3 regions of the Ensifer sp. B1-9 genome follow, and region 2 is predicted to be linked to each of the others. Evidence: riboswitches for the same ligand, from Rfam matches in the RefSeq annotation. Region 2 holds a riboswitch; each other region holds the start of a gene.
The links. Region 2 has a riboswitch for thiamine pyrophosphate ahead of thiO (glycine oxidase ThiO). Riboswitches for the same ligand answer to the same signal wherever they lie in the genome.

Region 1: another riboswitch for thiamine pyrophosphate. It lies ahead of thiB (thiamine ABC transporter substrate binding subunit); the one in region 2 lies ahead of thiO (glycine oxidase ThiO).
Region 3: another riboswitch for thiamine pyrophosphate. It lies ahead of thiC (phosphomethylpyrimidine synthase ThiC); the one in region 2 lies ahead of thiO (glycine oxidase ThiO).

The regions. Positions count from the first base shown of each region.
Region 1 covers NZ_JBCHVG010000010.1:75,959-81,923, reverse strand. Annotated here, with positions in the region: gene ACQ5BM_RS19415 (MarR family winged helix-turn-helix transcriptional regulator) at 1-301, opposite strand, end outside; gene ACQ5BM_RS19410 (ABC-F family ATP-binding cassette domain-containing protein) at 482-2,311, opposite strand; gene ACQ5BM_RS19405 (thiamine diphosphokinase) at 2,315-2,965, opposite strand; gene ACQ5BM_RS19400 (GNAT family N-acetyltransferase) at 3,050-3,535, opposite strand; TPP riboswitch at 3,682-3,799, shown strand; gene thiB (thiamine ABC transporter substrate binding subunit) at 3,851-4,879, shown strand; gene thiP (thiamine/thiamine pyrophosphate ABC transporter permease ThiP) at 4,911-5,965, shown strand, end outside.
Region 2 covers NZ_JBCHVG010000009.1:218,754-224,718, forward strand. Annotated here, with positions in the region: gene bioD (dethiobiotin synthase) at 1-550, opposite strand, end outside; gene ACQ5BM_RS18530 (8-amino-7-oxononanoate synthase) at 547-1,692, opposite strand; gene bioB (biotin synthase BioB) at 1,689-2,699, opposite strand; TPP riboswitch at 3,127-3,247, shown strand; gene thiO (glycine oxidase ThiO) at 3,405-4,376, shown strand; gene thiS (sulfur carrier protein ThiS) at 4,373-4,570, shown strand; gene ACQ5BM_RS18550 (thiazole synthase) at 4,574-5,347, shown strand; gene ACQ5BM_RS18555 (thiamine phosphate synthase) at 5,344-5,949, shown strand.
Region 3 covers NZ_JBCHVG010000009.1:82,396-88,360, forward strand. Annotated here, with positions in the region: gene ACQ5BM_RS17885 (sensor histidine kinase) at 1-569, shown strand, start outside; gene ACQ5BM_RS17890 (sigma-54-dependent transcriptional regulator) at 573-1,937, shown strand; TPP riboswitch at 2,035-2,163, shown strand; gene thiC (phosphomethylpyrimidine synthase ThiC) at 2,254-4,071, shown strand; gene ACQ5BM_RS17900 (hypothetical protein) at 4,303-4,482, opposite strand; gene ACQ5BM_RS17905 (hypothetical protein) at 4,664-5,275, shown strand; gene ACQ5BM_RS17910 (Zn-dependent hydrolase) at 5,438-5,965, opposite strand, start outside.

The DNA.
Region 1 (5,965 bases), on a different contig from region 2:
TGTCGGTGATGACGACGTTCTTGGCGCGACGGTCCGCCGGATCCGGCACGCGGGCGACCAGCCCCATCGTCTCCAGCCTGTCGAGATAGGCCGAAAGCGTCATCGGCTCGATCCCCATGCGGGTCGCGATCTCGGCCTGCTTGATGCCCTCGGTAAGCACGACCTGGATCAGCGTGCGCGCCTCGCCCGGGGTGATGCCCAGATCCATGGCGTTGACCTTGCGATCGAAAGCCCCGCGCAACAGGCGCGAGACGTCGGTCAAAAGCATTCCAATGGTTTCGGATTCGAGTTTGAAGGGCATCAGCATCGTTCACATATGATATAATAAGCTTTACTTATCATATCTGACGGCACCATTCAACGCGCCACTGCGTGTTTCCCTGAAACCGAGCCGATTCAGGGATAAAAACATGCAGAAATTCAAAGCGTTACAGCGACCCTTGCGCGCCTGATATGGCGCGCGACGCCGTATGGCTGTCGCCTAGCCTTCGAGCTCCTCGCGCAGCATTTCAAGCTCCAGCCATTCCTCCTCCATGCGGGCCAGATCCGCACGAAGCTTCTCCAATTCCTGCGCGAGTTTCGCAAAAGCATTTGGATCTTTTGTGAAAAGGCTGGGGTCGGCCATCTTTTCCTCGCGCTTGGCCGCCTCTGCCTCCGCCTTGGCGATCTCCTTCGGCAGGTTTTCGAGCGCGAATTTCTGCTTATAGGAAAGCTTGCCCTTGGCGGCCTTTGGCGCTTCGGCGGCGGGTGCAGCCGTTTCGTTGGCCTTGGCCTTTTCCGCCTTTTCGGCTCTGCGCTTCTCCTCGATCGCGCCCTTGCGCTGCGCCATCATGTCGGAATAGCCGCCGGCATATTCGATCCAGCGGCCGTCCGGCTCCTCGGGGTTTGCCGGCGCGATCGTCGAGGTCACGGTGCGGTCGAGGAAATCACGGTCGTGGCTGACGAGGATCACCGTTCCGGCAAAGCCGGCAACGATCTCCTGCAAGAGGTCGAGCGTCTCGATGTCGAGGTCGTTGGTCGGCTCGTCAAGGATCAGGAGGTTCGTCGCCCGCGCCAGGATACGCGCCAGCATCAGCCTTGCCCGCTCGCCGCCGGAGAGTTCGCGGATCGGGGTGCGCGCTTGCTCCGGCTGGAACAGGAAATCCTTCATGTAACCGGTGACGTGGCGCTGCTCGCCATTGACCAGCAGGTTCTCGCCGCGGCCGTCCGTCAGGTAGTGCGCCAGCGTGTCGTCCAGATTGAGATCTTCGCGCTTCTGGTCGAGCGTCGCCATCTCGAGATTGGTGCCGAGCTTGACCGTGCCGCTGTCCGGTTCGATCTGCCCGGTCAGAATCTTCAGAAGCGTCGTCTTACCGGCACCGTTGGGGCCGACGAGACCGATGCGGTCGCCGCGGTGCACGCGGATCGAGAAGGGCGCAACGATGGTGCGCTCACCATAGGCCTTGCTGATCTTCTCGGCCTCGATCACCAGCTTGCCGGACTCCTTGGCATCGGCAAGCGTCGCCTGCACCGTCCCCTGCGGTCCCTTGTGGCCACGATAGGCCGCCCGCATCGTCTGCAGCTCACCGAGACGGCGCATGTTGCGCTTGCGCCGTGCGGTCACGCCATAGCGCAGCCAGTGTTCCTCGCGTTCGATCGCCTTGCCGAGCTTATGCTGCTCCAGTTCTTCCGCCTCCAGCACCTCGTCGCGCCAGGCCTCGAAGTGGGCAAAGCCGCGGTCGAGCCGGCGCGACTGGCCACGATCGAGCCAGACGGTCGCGGTCGACACCTTCTCCAGGAAGCGCCGGTCGTGCGAGATCAAAACCAGCGCCGAGCGGCTGCGGGTAAGCTCGTCTTCCAGCCATTCGATCGTCGGCAGATCGAGATGGTTGGTCGGCTCGTCAAGCAGCAGGATATCCGGCTCCGGCGCCATGACGCGGGCGAGCGCCGCCCGGCGCGCCTCGCCGCCGGAGAGCCGCTTCGGGTCTTCTTCACCGGTCAGTCCCAGATGCTGCAGCAGATAGGCGACGCGATAGGGGTCGTCGCTCGGGCCAAGCCCCGCTTCGGCATAGGCCTGCACCGTGTCGTAGCCGTCGAAATCCGGCGCCTGGTGCAGATAGCGGATAGTCGCCGAGGGATGGCGGAACACTTCGCCCGACTGCGCTTCCGCAAGACCCGCGGCAATCTTCATCAGCGTCGACTTGCCCGAGCCGTTGCGCCCGACCAGGCAGATCCGGTCGCCCGGCTCCACTTGCAGGTTGGCGCCGGCCAGAAGCGGCGTGCCGCCGAAGGTAAGAAAGATGTCGTCGAGTTTCAGAATGGGGGGCGCCAAGGCTCAGGCTCCGGTAAGATCATAGGGGCGGGCAAGCACGACGGCGCGGCCGCTCTTGAGGCTGAAGCGAAGGGGACCCTCCGCAACATTGGAAACGGTTCGGGACGAGCCGAACGGCAGGGTGAAATCGTCGAGCGGGTAACGCGCATTGACGATCGAAAGACCGGTAAGCTCCGTCAACCCCAAGACCGAAAAGAGACACCCCTTCGGCAGGTCAAGCTCGAGCGTGCCGGCAAGCAGCGGATAGGCCTCTTCCTCGCCGGAGGTCATCAGCACCGAAAGCCCGCGCTCGGCAAGGCCGACCGCCTGCAACAGGTGCAGGAAGGCATGGTCGCTGCGGGTGCCGCCAAGCGCACCTGCAAAGATCAAGCTGTCGGCACCACGCGACAGGGCAGCCTCGACGGCCATCTCGCCATCCGTGGCCGCCTTTGCCGCCGGATAGGACTCGCGCGGAACGGAGGCGAATTCGGAAAGCAGGGTGTCTTCAGTCGAATCGAAATCACCGACCCAGACATCCGGAACGACGCCGAGCAGACGCGCGTGCCGCATGCCGCCGTCAGCCGCGACGAAGCGGCTTCCGCCTAGCTGGCGTGTCAGCCGGTCGGTGCTTGTGAGCGCACCGCCAAGCAGAATGGTGAAGGTCGATCGAGCCATGGCAAAGCCCATAGCGCAAAGGACTGCGGAAGGAAAACGAAGAAAGCGAGAAGACGGTCGGATCTCAAGATTTTGCGAGGATCGTCAATGGCCTTCCGGCACCGGATCGGAAGAGAGCATGCCGGCATAGACGCCGGGCGTCGAATCCGGAATCTCGATCGCGCCGGCCACCCGCTCATAGAACTTCGCCGGACCGACCCCGCCGATGACCGCATAACCGTAGCCAGCCTCGCGCATCGCCGTCAGGCTTTCGATCAGCAGCGCCTCGCCGATGCCCTGCCCGCGCATGCCTTCGTCGACACCGGTCGGGCCGAAAAAACCGAGCGCCGTCACGTCGTAGCAGGCGAAACCAACGATGTTCTCTTCATGCACCGCGATATGAATGCGCGTCGGGGTCGAGGAAAAGGCCGCTTCCGCCTCGCCCGCCCAGCCGGGGCCGAAAGTCCTCTCGATCCAGGTGACGATCAGGCGGCGCTCGGGCGCCATGGCGCGGCGAATGCGGATGCCCGGGCCAAGCTTCGACTGGGGCTGCACCGGCAAGGCATATAGTCGAACGAGCATATCTGGCATGGCATTTCCTCCTCGCGGCTCCCTGCAGTTTTTGTCTTAGCGCAGCGTCCGGCTTACGCAAGCGCGGACGCCATGCCCTGAGCAGGCATCAACTCGACTTGCACCAAACACGCTTGCCATGGAACCAACGTGGCGGTAAATCTCTTGCCGCTCTAACGGGGTGCCTTCCGACCGCATGACGGCCGAAGGCTGAGAGGCGTGAAACGCCAACCCGCGGAACCTGATCCGGCTCATACCGGCGGAGGGATTAGACGCGATCGGATCGATACGCCCTTTTCCCATGCAACAACGAACTTTGGGAGAGAGGTGCTCGCCATGCCCAATTCATTGCAATTCAAATTGTTTAGCCGGCTAGCTCTGACTGCGGCCGCAAGCCTGGTTTTCGTCGGTGCCGCTGCCGCTGCCGACAGGACCCTGACGGTCTATACCTATGAGAGCTTCATCACCGAATGGGGCCCGGGCGCCAAGGTCGCCGAAGCCTTCGAAAAGACCTGCGAATGCAAGGTCAACTATGTCGGCGTCGCCGACGGCGTCGAACTCTTGACCCGCCTGAAGCTTGAAGGCGGCGCTTCGAAAGCCGACATCGTGCTCGGCCTCGACACCAATCTCGTCGCCGAAGCCAAGGCGACCGGTTTCTTCGCGCCGCACGGCATCGATGCCAAGGACCTGAAGGTACCGGGCGGCTTCTCCGACGACACCTTCCTGCCCTACGACTACGGCCACTTCGCCGTCGTCTACGACACCCAGACCTTGAAGACGCCGCCGAAGAGTCTCAAGGAGCTTGTCGAGGGCGACGCATCGCAGAAGATCGTCATCGAGGATCCGCGTACCTCGACGCCAGGCCTCGGTCTGCTGCTCTGGGTCAAGGCCGTCTATGGCGATGAGGCCGGCGCTGCCTGGGCAAAGCTCAAGGATCGCGTCCTGACGGTCACCCCGGGCTGGTCGGAAGCCTATGGCCTGTTCACCAAGGGCGAAGCGCCGATGGTGCTCTCCTATACCACCTCGCCCGCCTACCACATGGTCGCGGAAAACACCGACCGCTACCAGGCCGCAGCCTTCTCCGAGGGGCACTACATCCAGATCGAAGTCGCCGGCATGACCAAGAATGCCAAGGAGTCGGAACTGGCAAAACAGTTCCTGAGCTTCATGACCGGGCCGGAGTTCCAGTCGATCATCCCGACGACCAACTGGATGATGCCGGTTGGCGCCACCAGCGCGCCGCTGCCGGATGCCTTCAACAAGCTGGTCACTCCGGAAAAGACCTTCCTGCTGCCGTCGGAAGAAGTCGCGAAGAACCGTAAGGCGTGGATCGACGAGTGGCTTGCCGCGATGAGCAAGAACTGAGGCCGGATTGTTCGCGCTTCGCGAAAACCGCATGACGGTTGCCGCCGGGGCATTTTGCCTCGGCGCCTTCCTGCTCTTCGTCGGCCTGGCGATCGCCGCCTTGCTCGCTGAGACCGGCGGCGCGGGCGAACGCACCCTGTTCGACGCCTATATCTGGCGCGTCACCCGCTTCACGCTGCTGCAGGCAAGCCTTTCCACGCTGCTCTCCGTGCTCTTCGCCATACCGGTGGCACGCGCGCTGGCGCGGCGGCCACAGTTTTTCGGCCGCATCTGGCTCTTGCGGCTGATGGCGCTGCCGCTCGGTCTGCCCGTTCTCGTCGGCGCGCTTGGGCTGATCGAGATCTGGGGACGCCAGGGCTTCCTCAATGCGGGCCTGCGCTGGCTTGGTCTTGAGCAGCCGGTCAGCATCTACGGCCTGTTCGGCATCCTGCTCGCCCATGTCTTCTTCAACATGCCGCTGGCGGCGCGCCTGTTCCTTGCCGGGCTCGAGCGCGTTCCCGCCGAATACTGGCGCAGCGCCGCCAATCTCGGCATGCCGTCCCATGCGCTCTTCCGCTTCATCGAATGGCCTGTTCTTCGCGGCCTGCTGCCGGGTGCGGCCGGCCTCGTGTTCATGCTCTGCGCCACCAGCTTCACGCTCGTGCTGACGCTTGGCGGCGGGCCCGCGGCCAGCACGATCGAGGTCGCGATCTACCAGGCGCTGCGCTTCGATTTCGATCCGCCGCGCGCCATCGCGCTGTCCGGCCTGCAGATCGCCATGACCGGCGTCCTGCTTTTCATTCTCAGACATCTGGCAACGGAGCCGGAAGAGGGTATGACCGGCGGCCGCACGGTTCGCCGCTTCGATGGCACAGCGCCAATGGCACACCTCAATGACGGCGCCTGGATCGTCCTGGCATTGCTCTTCCTCATCGCCCCCCTGGTTGCGGTGGTCGTCTCCGGGCTGCAGGCCGATCTCCTTAAGCTCGCCCGGGATCCGAACGTGCACCGGGCGCTGATGACGAGTGCCGCGATCGCGCTTGCCTCGGCATTCGCCTCCGTTGCCATGGCAGCCGTCATGATCCGCGCCGCAGCGACAATGACCGC
Region 2 (5,965 bases):
GCAGCCGGCCAAGACGCCGAACCTCCCCCAGTTCTGCAATGATCGCCTCGCTGTCCGCCTGCTCGTCGCCGATGAAGGCGACGCCCAGGACCGGGATAACACGGCGGCGCAGCGCCTCGAGCGACAACAAGGTGTGATTGATCGTACCGAGCCCGGTGCGGGCACAGAGGACCACCGGGATTTGCCAGCGCGCAAACACGTCGGCGAAGACCACCCGCTCGGTGAGCGGCACCAGGAGCCCACCCGCCCCTTCGATGACCAGCGGTCGATTCGCTGCCGGCGGAGAGAGCCCTTCAGGCAAGATCGTCACGCCATCGATCCGCGCCGACAGGTGGGGCGAGGCCGGCGTCATGAGTCGATAGACCTCGGGCAATACCCGTTCGGGTGGGACCCTGCCGAGCCGCGCTACGACTTCGCTGTCGGTTTCGCCGTCTAGCCCCGACTGCACTGGCTTCCAGTAGCTGCCGGAAAGCGCATCGGTCAGCGCCGCAGAGAATATCGTCTTGCCGATGCCGGTGTCCGTGCCGGTGACGACGAAACTGGGCATCATGGCCGCTCCTCCGCCATTGCGAGCGCCAAGCGCTCCAGCATATTCGCGATCGTCGGACGGTCGACATTCAGCGTAATCGCGATCCGGAGCCGCGCGGTCCCCTCTGGGACGGTCGGCGGACGGATGGCCCTGATATCGAAGCCTTCTTTGCGCATGCGCGCGGCAATCCGTACGGCGCAACCGTTGTCGCCGATCGGCACCGGAAGGATCTGCGAGCCACTGCCTTCGATGCCGAGGGTGTCGGTGAACGCGCGATTGGCGAAGGCCCGGAGATCATCGAACGCTGCTCGACGCCGAGGCTCATCTACGAGCGTCACGAGAGCCTCCCGGACGGCGGCGGCAATCAGCGGCGAAGGCGCCGTCGAATAGATGAAGTTGCGGGCACGGTTGACGAGATAGTCGCACAGGACCGCATTTGCGCTGATCAGCGCACCGGAGACGCCGAGCGCCTTGCCGCAGGTGTGGAGCACGACGAGATTTTGTCGGCCTTCCAATTCTGCGGCCAAACCGCGGCCGTCCGGTCCAAAAACCCCGGTCGCATGCGCTTCGTCGACGACCAGAAATCCATCATGCCGCGCGGCAAGTGCCGCAAGATCCGCAAGCGGCGCCCGGTCGCCGTCCATCGAATAGAGGCTTTCGACGGCGATCCAGGGATGCCCCGTGCCGCCGCGCTTGCGCCATGTGCCGATCGCATCGGCGAAGGCGTCGACGTCGTTGTGCTTGACCGCGACCGCGCCGGCCCTGCTTGCGGCGATACCCTCATGGGCACTCGCATGGATCAAGGCGTCGTGGACGATGATGTCGTCGCGCTGCGGGAGCGTCGAAAACAAGGCGGCATTGGCCGCATAGCCGCTGCCAAAGAAGAGTGCCCTCTCCGCGCCAAAGAAGGCGGCCGCCTCCGCCTCCAGCGCCGCGTGTTCCGCATGGTTGCCGCGCAGGAGCCGCGAACCGCCGGACCCGACCGGCACGCCGCGCTCGATCGCAGCGGCAATCGCGGCCTTCAACCGCGGTGACCCGGCAAGCGCCAGATAGTCGTTGGAGGTGAGGTCGATGCCGCCCCCGGCGACAAGTCCGCGGCGGCGCCCCTTGCGTTCGAGGCCGTGTAGCGTCTTCTCGTGGCGAGTAATGAGGCTCGCGGTCATTCGGCGTCCTGCTTTGCGGCAAGCGCCATCGGCTCCAACCCGAGGCGGCGGAAGAGGCCCGCATCATGGTCCTCGCCCGGGTTGTCGGCGGTCAGCAGCGTCTCGCCGACGAAAATCGAATTGGCGCCGGCGAAGAAACAGAGCGCCTGCATCTCGTCGCTCATGTCGGTGCGGCCGGCCGAGAGGCGGACGTGGGACTTGGGCATCAGGATGCGCGCAAGCGCGATCGTACGGACGAAGTCGATCGGATCCACCGGTGCCGCGTCGGCGAGCTTCGAGCCCGGGATCGGGATCAGCATATTGATCGGCACGCTTTCGGGCGGCACAGGCAGATTGGCGAGCGTCACCAGCATCGATACCCGGTCTTCAACGGTTTCGCCCATGCCGAGGATGCCACCGGCGCAGACCTTGATGCCGGCGTCGCGGACATTGGCAAGCGTTTCCAACCGGTCGGCAAAGCTGCGGGTGGTGATGATCTCGCCGTAGAAACGCTCCGACGTATCGACATTGTGGTTGTAGTAATCGAGCCCGGCGTCTGCGAGCCGCTCGGATTGTTGCGGCGTCAACATGCCGAGCGTCATGCAGGTCTCCATGCCCAGCGCCCGCACGCCGCTAATCATGGCGACAATCGCCTCCATGTCGCGATCCTTGGGGCTGCGCCAGGCGGCACCCATGCAGTAGCGGGTCGCACCGCCCGCTTTTGCCTTCCGTGCCTCGGCAAGGACCCGTTCGACCTCCATGAGTTTCGATGCCTTGAGTCCGGTCGGGTAGTGCGCCGACTGGCTGCAATAGCCGCAGTCCTCAGCGCAGCCGCCGGTCTTGATCGAGAGCAGCCTGCTCATCTGGATCGCGTTCGGATCGAAATGGACGCGGTGAACGGAATGCGCTCGAAACAGCAGATCGTTGAAGGGCGAATGATAGATTTCTTGTGCTTTGGCCAATTCCCACGCGGTTTCGGCGGGCTTGGCGGCAACCGAAGTCGGCTCGATCGTACTTGCATCCAGCATGCGCGTTCATTTCCCTATTCGCAGCAAGGCATAATAGATAGAATCTAATATTATCTATAATTTCTTTCGAAGTGAACCCGGGCAACCATTCAAAAGGAGAGACTCGACAAAAGCGCAACCATAGAGCGAATAGACAAAAGCCGAGCTCGACGTCGTACGGGTGATAACTCAAATAATTTCCATGATTTAGAACCACAGCGCCTACAGCAGAAGGCAGGACGATAAAAAGTGAAGGCCCGCTATCCTGCCTCCGTGAAGCATTCGAAACCCGCTGTCCGTCCACTAATCAGCAGTGAATCGGCAACACCGAAATGTGCGGCCACCTCAATTTTATAGATAATTTTGGTCCGAACCCGATTCGAACGGCCATACGCGATGTGCGCGACGGCGGCTCTTGACAAAATCTGGTCCAGCCCGTCAGTCTTGAAACATTCACCAGGGGTGTCCCGGCAAGGGGCTGAGATTCTGCTAGGCGGTTTGCGCGGCGCAGTGACCCGTTGAACCTGATCCAGTTCATACTGGCGTAGGGACGGTGCAGACATCGCTGCCGTAATCGTCGCGTTCGCGCGGACTGACTTCGGCAAGGCGTCCTTCCTTCCCTTCCGGTTCGAACTGGGTCTCCAATCATGGAGCCTCGGCAATGCGTATCTTCACCGCGACTTTTCCCACAACACGTCCCGCTGGCCGCGACTGGGCGCATTGACCATGCGCGCCCTCATCAAAGGCGCCGGCGTCGTGGGGCTGGCCTGCGCCCATGAATTGACCGCCCGAGGCGTCGAAGTGACGGTTGCGGAACGGCAGCCAGACTTCTCGGGGGCCGCGTCCTGGTTTGCCGGCGGCATGCTTGCGCCCTGGTGCGAGCGCGAGAGCGCCGAGGAACCGGTGCTGACACGCGGCATCGCCGCCATCGATTGGTGGGATCGGGTGCTTCCCGGAGAGGTATCGCGCAACGGCACCCTCGTCGTCGCCCCGCCACGCGACGCCGGCGAACTCAAACGCTTCGCTTCGCGCACCTCCGGCTTCGAGTGGCTCGATGCCGAGGCGCTCGCAGTGCTGGAGCCGGCGCTTGCCGGGCGCTTCCGGGAGGCGCTGTTCTTTCCGGGCGAGGCGCATCTTAACCCGCGCCGAGCGCTTTGCCTGCTGAGGCAAAAGCTCGTCGAACGCGGTGTCGCGCTCATCGGCGAGACGGATCGCGACGGCGCCTACGATCTAATCGCCGACTGCCGCGGCGCAGCAAGAATCAACAGCACCGCCGGATTGCGTGGGGTGCGTGGCGAGATGCTCTACCTGCAGAGCGATGAAGTGGAATTGTCGCGGCCGGTTCGTCTCATCCACCCGCGCATCCCACTCTACATCGTGCCGCGCGGCAATGGCCTCTTCATGTGCGGGGCCACCATGATCGAAACCGATGACGGCGGTCCGATCACCGCCCGCTCCCTGATGGAATTGCTGAATGCCGCCTATGCGCTGCACCCTGCCTTTGGCGAGGCGCGCCTTCTCGAAACCGGCACCGGCGTCCGACCGGCCTTTGCAGACAACCTGCCGCGCATCAACCGCGCCGGAAACACCATCGCGCTCAACGGGCTCTACCGCCACGGCTTCCTGCTTTCGCCGGCTTTGGCCGAGGAAGCGGCGGACCTTGCGCTTGCCTGGAACCTGAAGGGAGACGCCGCATGAAATTGATTGTCAACGGCGAGGATCACGACCTCGCAGTCACGACCCTTGCCGAGCTTCTGGCGACACTCGACTTCGAAGGGGATTGGCTTGCTACCGCCGTCAATGGCGAGCTGGTGCACCGGGCCGACCGTTCGGCCCATTCCCTCAACGATTGCGACCGGATCGAAATTCTCTCGCCGATGAAAGGAGGCTGAGACATGCTGACGCTTTACGGACAGGAACTGCATTCCCGCCTGCTTCTGGGCACCGCCCGCTACCCCTCGCCTGCCTCCCTCGAAGACGCGGTTCGTTCGTCGGCAACCGAGGTCGTCACAGTCTCGCTTCGTCGCGAAACCGCCGGCGGGAAACAAGGCGGCGCCTTCTTCGAACTGATCCGCGCGCTCGGCGTGCGCGTGCTGCCGAACACCGCCGGCTGCCACTCGGTGTCGGAGGCGGTGCTGACCGCCAGGATGGCCCGCGAGGTGTTCGGCACGAACTGGATCAAGCTCGAAGTCATCGGCCATCAGGATACGCTGCAACCGGATGTCTTCGGGCTGGTCGAGGCGGCACGCATCCTCTCGACCGAAGGCTTCGAGGTCTTCCCCTATACGACCGACGACCTGGTGGTCGGCGAGCGCCTTGTGGAAGCCGGATGCAGGGTGCTGATGCCCTGGTGTGCGCCGATCGGCAGCGCCAAGGGGCCGCAGAACATCTCCGCCTTGAGAGCTATGCGGGCCCATTTTCCGGATCTGCCGCTGATCGTCGATGCCGGCATTGGCCGCCCGTCGCACGCAACGGCGGTGATGGAGCTCGGCTTCGATGCGGTTCTGCTCAATACTGCCGTCGCCGGAGCGGTAAAGCCGGCCCTCATGGCCTCCGCTTTCGCCCGGGCGATCGATGCCGGACGCGATGCCTTCGAGGCAGGTATGCTCGAACCGCGCGATTTTGCCGTCCCTTCCACGCCCGTCATCGGAAAGGCGGTGTTCGCGTGAAGCTCGATCCCTTCTACCTCATCGTCGACAGCGCGGCATGGATCGAGCGGCTGGTGCCGCTCGGCGTCAAGCTGGTGCAACTTCGCGTCAAGGATCGTCCGGATGCAGAGCTTCGCGACGAGATCCGCGCGGCCAAGGCGATCTGTGACCGCCATGGTTGCCAGCTCGTCGTCAACGACTACTGGCGCCTCGCGATCGAAGAGCGCTGCGATTTCGTCCATCTCGGCCAGGAGGATCTCGCCGACGCCGATCTCGCTGCGATCCGCGCCGCGGGCCTGAAACTCGGCCTCAGCACCCATGACGAGGCCGAGCTGGAGACGGCCCTTGCCGCCGGGCCCGACTACGTCGCGCTCGGGCCGATCTATCCGACGATCCTCAAGCAGATGAAATGGGATCCGCAGGGGCTGCCGCGCCTCTCCGCCTGGCGGGAGCGCGTCACGCCGCTGCCGCTCGTTGCGATCGGTGGGCTCAATGTCGACCGGATTGCCGGCGTCTTCGAGCATGGCGCCGACAGTGCCGCGGTCGTCACCGACATCACGCTGAATGCCGATCCCGAAGGGCGGACGCGCGAATGGATTGCACGCACGGCGCGCTGGCGATGAGCCTGCCTGACATGGC
Region 3 (5,965 bases), 140 kb from region 2:
TCCTCGAACGCGGCCAGCAGGAAACGGCAGTGGAGAACCTCGCCAGCATCGCAGACCTTACCGAACGGGTCGGCACCATCACCGATGAACTCCGGAGCTTTGCCCGCAAGGGCCGCTTCGTCGCCGAGCCGACACCGATGCGCGATGTGGTCGAAGGCGCGCTGATGCTCCTTCGCAGCCGCTTTGCCGGCCGCATGGATGCGATCGTCGTCGACCTGCCGGAAAACGGCCTCAGCGTGTTCGGCAACCGTATCCGTCTTGAACAGGTCCTGATCAATCTCCTGCAGAACGCGCTCGAAGCACTCGGCAATCGGACCGACGCCGAAATCCGCGTGCGTTGCGAGGACGGCCCCTCCGGCACCGTTTCGCTTGTCGTTGCCGACAATGGCCCGGGTATCCCGCAGCATATCCGCGACGATCTGTTCACGCCATTCAACACCTCCAAGGACGAAGGACTCGGCCTCGGTCTTGCCATCTCCAAGGAGATCGTCGCCGACTATGGCGGCGAGATATCAGTCGAAACCAGCGACAGGGGCACCGTCTTCACGGTCCGCCTGAAAAGGGCCTGAGCGATGCAGCCGTCCGTTTACCTCATCGACGACGACAACGATCTGCGCAGGGCGATGAAGCAGACGCTGGAGCTTGCCGGCCTTGCCGTCACCTCGCTTGCAAGTGCCGCTGAAGCGCTGGAGACGCTCGATGCCGATTTCGACGGCATCGTCGTCAGCGATATCCGCATGCCGGGCATCGATGGCCTGGCGTTCCATCGCCGCATCGCCGCCTTCGATGCCGACCTGCCGGTGATCCTGGTGACCGGCCACGGCGATATCCCGATGGCGGTGCAGGCGTTGCAGGATGGCGTCTATGACTTCATTCCCAAGCCCTTTGCCGCCGATCGGCTGGTGCAGAGCGTGCGGCGCGCGCTCGAAAAGCGCCGGCTGGTCATGGAGAACCGCGCGTTGAAACAGGCGGCGGAGACGGCCGGCGACAGCCTGCCGCTGATCGGCCAAACACCGGTCATGGAGCGGCTGCGGCAGACGATCCGGCACATCGCCGACACGGATGTCGACGTCCTCGTCGCCGGCGAAACCGGCAGCGGCAAGGAGGTGGTCGCCACCCTGCTCCACAATTGGAGCCGGCGCCGCAACGGCAACTTCGTCGCGCTGAACTGCGGCGCGTTGCCGGAAACGGTGATCGAAAGCGAACTCTTCGGCCACGAGCCGGGCGCCTTCACCGGCGCCTTGAAGAAGCGGGTCGGTCGCATCGAACACGCCAGCGGCGGCACGCTGTTCCTCGACGAGATCGAGGCGATGCCGCCGGCAACCCAGGTCAAGATGCTGCGTGTTCTTGAAGCCCGCGAGATTACGCCACTCGGCACCAATCAGGTCCGTCCCGTCGATATCCGCGTCATCGCCGCCGCAAAAATCGATCTCGGCGACCCGGCGCAGCGCGGTGACTTTCGCGAAGATCTCTACTTTCGATTGAACGTCGTGACGTTGTCGATCCCGCCGCTGCGCGAACGCCGTGACGACATCCCGCTGCTCTTCTCGCATTTCCTGACCCGGGCAGTCGAGCGCTTCAAGCGTGACGTGCCCGTCATCTCACCGACCGTGCAGCAGCACCTGATGACGCACAACTGGCCTGGCAATGTGCGCGAACTTTCGCATTTTGCCGAACGCGTCGCGCTCGGCGTCGAAGGCCCGTTGGCGCAGCCCGTTGCCTCGACCGAACAGTCCGGTTTCGCGCTGCCGGAGCGGCTCGAACGCTACGAGGCGGAGATCCTGAAGGAGGCGCTCCGAGCCCAGCGCGGCGACGTCAAGGCGACCATCGAAGCGCTCGGCATTCCGCGCAAGACCTTTTACGACAAGCTCCAGCGCCACGGCATCAACCGCGCCGACTATGCGGAGCGCGGCGTTCCGGAAAAACCTGGCCACTAGTGTCGAGTCCATATCCGGGAATACACGTTTAACCTGCATATTGAGCAACGGGCGAATTCGCGCTTGACGACCCGTGCCGTTCGATGGCTATCTTCTAGGCATTCACCAGGGGGGTCCCGCGAGGGGCTGAGATTCTGCTGGATGGCCGGCTCGCCGGCTGTGGCGCAGTGACCCGTTGAACCTGATCCAGTTCATACTGGCGTAGGGACGGTGCAGATATCGAAGCCAGGATTCTGTGCGTTCAGCACCTGGCGGCGCGTCTTTCATCCTTCCGGCATCAGAACTGGGTCTCCAATCGCAAACTTGGAGCCTCGTCATGAATATTGCCACAAAGCCCACCCCCCTCTCGGTCACCCAAGGTCCGCTTCCGGCATCCCGAAAAGTCCACAAGGCCGGCATCCTGCATCCGGATATCCGCGTGCCGATGCGTGAGATCGCACTGCACCCGACCTCGGGCGAACCGCCGGTCACGGTCTATGATTCCTCGGGCGCCTATACCGCCGACGATGCCGAAATCCGCATCGAGGAGGGGTTGCCGCGGCTCCGCCGCAACTGGATCGTCGCCCGCGGCGATGTGGAAACCTACGAGGGGCGCACCGTCCGGCCGGAGGACAACGGCTTTGCCAGCGGCGACCGGCTGACGCCGACCTTCCCGTTCCAGCATGCGCCGCTGAAGGCAGTGGCCGGCAAGGCGGTAACCCAGCTTGCCTATGCCCGCGCCGGCATCATCACGCCGGAAATGGAGTTCGTGGCGATCCGCGAAAACCTCGGCCGCGATGCGCGCGCGAAAGTTCGCGATGGCGAGAGCTTCGGCGCCCATATCCCCGATCATGTCACCCCGGAATTCGTGCGCCAGGAAATCGCCAGCGGCCGAGCGATCCTGCCCGCCAACATCAACCATCCGGAATCCGAGCCGATGATCATTGGTCGGAATTTTCTGGTGAAGATCAACGCCAATATCGGCAACTCCGCCGTCACCTCGTCGATGGCCGAAGAGGTCGAAAAGATGGTCTGGGCGACCCGCTGGGGCGCCGACACGGTCATGGACCTTTCGACCGGCCGCAACATCCACAACATCCGCGAATGGATCATCCGCAACTCGCCGGTTCCGATCGGCACCGTGCCACTCTACCAGGCGCTGGAAAAGGTCAACGGCATTGCCGAGGACCTCACATGGGAAGTCTATCGCGACACGCTGATCGAGCAGGCCGAACAGGGCGTCGACTATTTCACCATCCATGCCGGGGTGCGGCTGCATTACATCCCGCTCACCGTCGACCGTGTCACCGGGATCGTCTCGCGCGGCGGCTCGATCATGGCCAAGTGGTGTCTGCATCATCACAAGGAAAGCTTCCTCTACGAGCATTTCGAGGAGATCTGCGATATCTGCCGCGCCTATGACGTCTCCTTCTCGCTCGGTGATGGCTTGCGCCCCGGCTCGATCGCTGATGCCAACGACGCGGCGCAATTCGCCGAACTGGAGACGCTCGGCGAGCTCACGAAGATCGCCTGGGCCAAGGATTGTCAGGTGATGATCGAAGGCCCCGGTCACGTGCCGATGCACAAGATCAAGGAAAACATGGACAAGCAGCTCGCCGTCTGCGGCGAGGCGCCGTTCTACACGCTCGGACCGCTGACGACGGATATCGCTCCCGGCTACGACCACATCACCTCCGGCATCGGCGCCGCGATGATCGGCTGGTTCGGCACTGCGATGCTCTGCTACGTCACGCCGAAGGAGCATCTGGGCCTGCCGGACCGCAATGACGTCAAGGTGGGCGTCATCACCTACAAGATCGCCGCCCACGCCGCCGATCTCGCCAAGGGCCATCCCGCCGCGCAGGTGCGCGACGACGCGCTGTCACGCGCCCGCTTCGAGTTCCGCTGGGAGGATCAGTTCAACCTGTCGCTCGACCCGGAGACAGCCCGCAACTTCCACGACGAGACGCTGCCGAAGGAAGCGCACAAGGTGGCGCATTTCTGCTCCATGTGCGGCCCGAAGTTCTGCTCGATGCGGATCTCGCACGACATCCGCGCCGAAGCGCAGAAGGAAGGGCTGGAGGCGATGGCCGCGAAGTACCGCGAAGGCGGCGACCTCTATATGCCGGTCGGCGAAATCGAAGCCGAGGGGTAAAACGAAACGCGTCGGGAGGGAGCGCCGTTGCATTCCCTTCCGACGGCAAGGCAAATGCTTTGTCTATTTCGAGCCGGCGAGCGCCTCCCTTCTATCTCGGCGCCCAGCCGTCGCCCGGCGCCGATCGAGGTCAAATAGGTATCGCCCGGTCTCCAGTGACGCCGGACTGGCCGGGCTGCGCCAGTTCGTTTTCGCGGCAGAGCTGGCCGGAGCCGAGTTCGAGAGCCAAAATCAGCGAAGCGTCCCCAGATCTTCGCCGACCGCGATTTCCTCTCGCGAAGCGGCTTGGTCGAGGATGGCGAACAAGCGCGGATCGACAGGGCCGGCGACCTGCATCGCATCAGTGTCCGCCAGCCCATCGCCACCGGCTGCGCCGACCAAGACCAGCAGCAAGAAAGTCTGGTCCGTCAATGGGCGTTCCTTCCGGCGTTCCACCGCGCCGCTCGTGGAATAGCTTGTCCCCTCATCGGTTGAACGATATGTAGGGCTCGCGCAAAAGTCGCCGCCGGCGAACCTTCATTCGCGCTCAGCCGCCGTCCTCTGCCGCACAGAAGGTCTTGCAAGACGACGCCGGTTACACAAGGAGAAAGACTTGAGGACAAGCCTGCTGAGACTGACGGCCCTGTCGATAGGCGGCTTTCTGGCACTCGCTGGAGATTTGCCGCGCTTCGACGACAGCGGGAGTTTTGCCGCGGGCTTTTCCTGGATTCCCGCCGCCCATGCGGACGACGCCGATGACGGCGGCGGCAACGGTGAAAATGGCGCGGGCGGCAGCGACCAAGGTGGCGAAAACGGCGAGAGCGGTGCAAGCATCTCTGGCGATCGACGTCTCGCAGGCAGCGGTGGACGCGGAAGCGCCACATTCAGGGGCCCTGGTGGCGGAAGCGTCCAAAGCAACGGCGCAGAGGGCGGCGGCGATGCGGGCACCGGCGACGGTAGCGGCACAAACGGCGAGCCCGGCGGGACCGGCGCAGGCGGCGGAGGCGGCGCCGTCGGTTTGGATAGCGAGCGTCCCTCATTGTCGCGCGACTCACGAGATTACGGACCGACCGGCAGCGTCTGGCACGGCGGCAGCAGTTTCCTCAACCTTTTCCGCCGGACACCGGAAGAGCCTGCCGAGGGGAGCGGGCCAGAGTCCTCCACCCGGCAGAAGAGCGATGCAGGATCCCGCAGAAGCGCCGTTCACACGAAAACATTGCCTTGAAGAGGCGTCTGCTTCGTCGCGCCGAAGGGTGACCTGCGCTGGTCATCGCGGACAAAGGAGCGCCTGTGTCTGGATGTTCGAGCCAAGCCCGAGCATGACGGAGCGGAGGGAGGCGCGATATCGATCCTGTTTAATCAACGGACGCGCAATGCCCCTACCCCTCTAGCGACTACCCACCATCCGCTCGACCACGTCGAGCAGCACATCGGCGCCAGCGATAAGGTCATCCGGGTCGGTGTGTTCGCGCGGATTGTGGCTGATGCCGTCGCGGCTCGGAACGAAGATCATCGCCGTCGGCGCGATGCGGGCGATCATCTGGGCATCGTGACCGGCGCCGGAGGTCATCCGCCGGCTCTTCAGCCCGCGCGCATGCGCCGAGGCCTCGATGGCCGCGACGATGCCCTGATCGAACGCGACCGGCTGGAAGCGTGCCAGGCGCTCGACCGAGATCTCGACACCCTCTTCCTCGCCGATGCGGACAAGGAAATCTGCAAGCACCGTCTCCAGCGCCTGCAGCCGATCCTCGTCCGGATCGCGCAGATCGACGGTGAAGACCGCACGCGACGGGATGACGTTGATCGCGTCAGGCTCGAAGCACATGGTGCCGATTGTGGCCACGCTCAGCGCGTTCGAGCGGGCGATGTGCTCGCGCAGGAACAGACCAACGCGGGCGGCCGCAAGCCCGGCGTC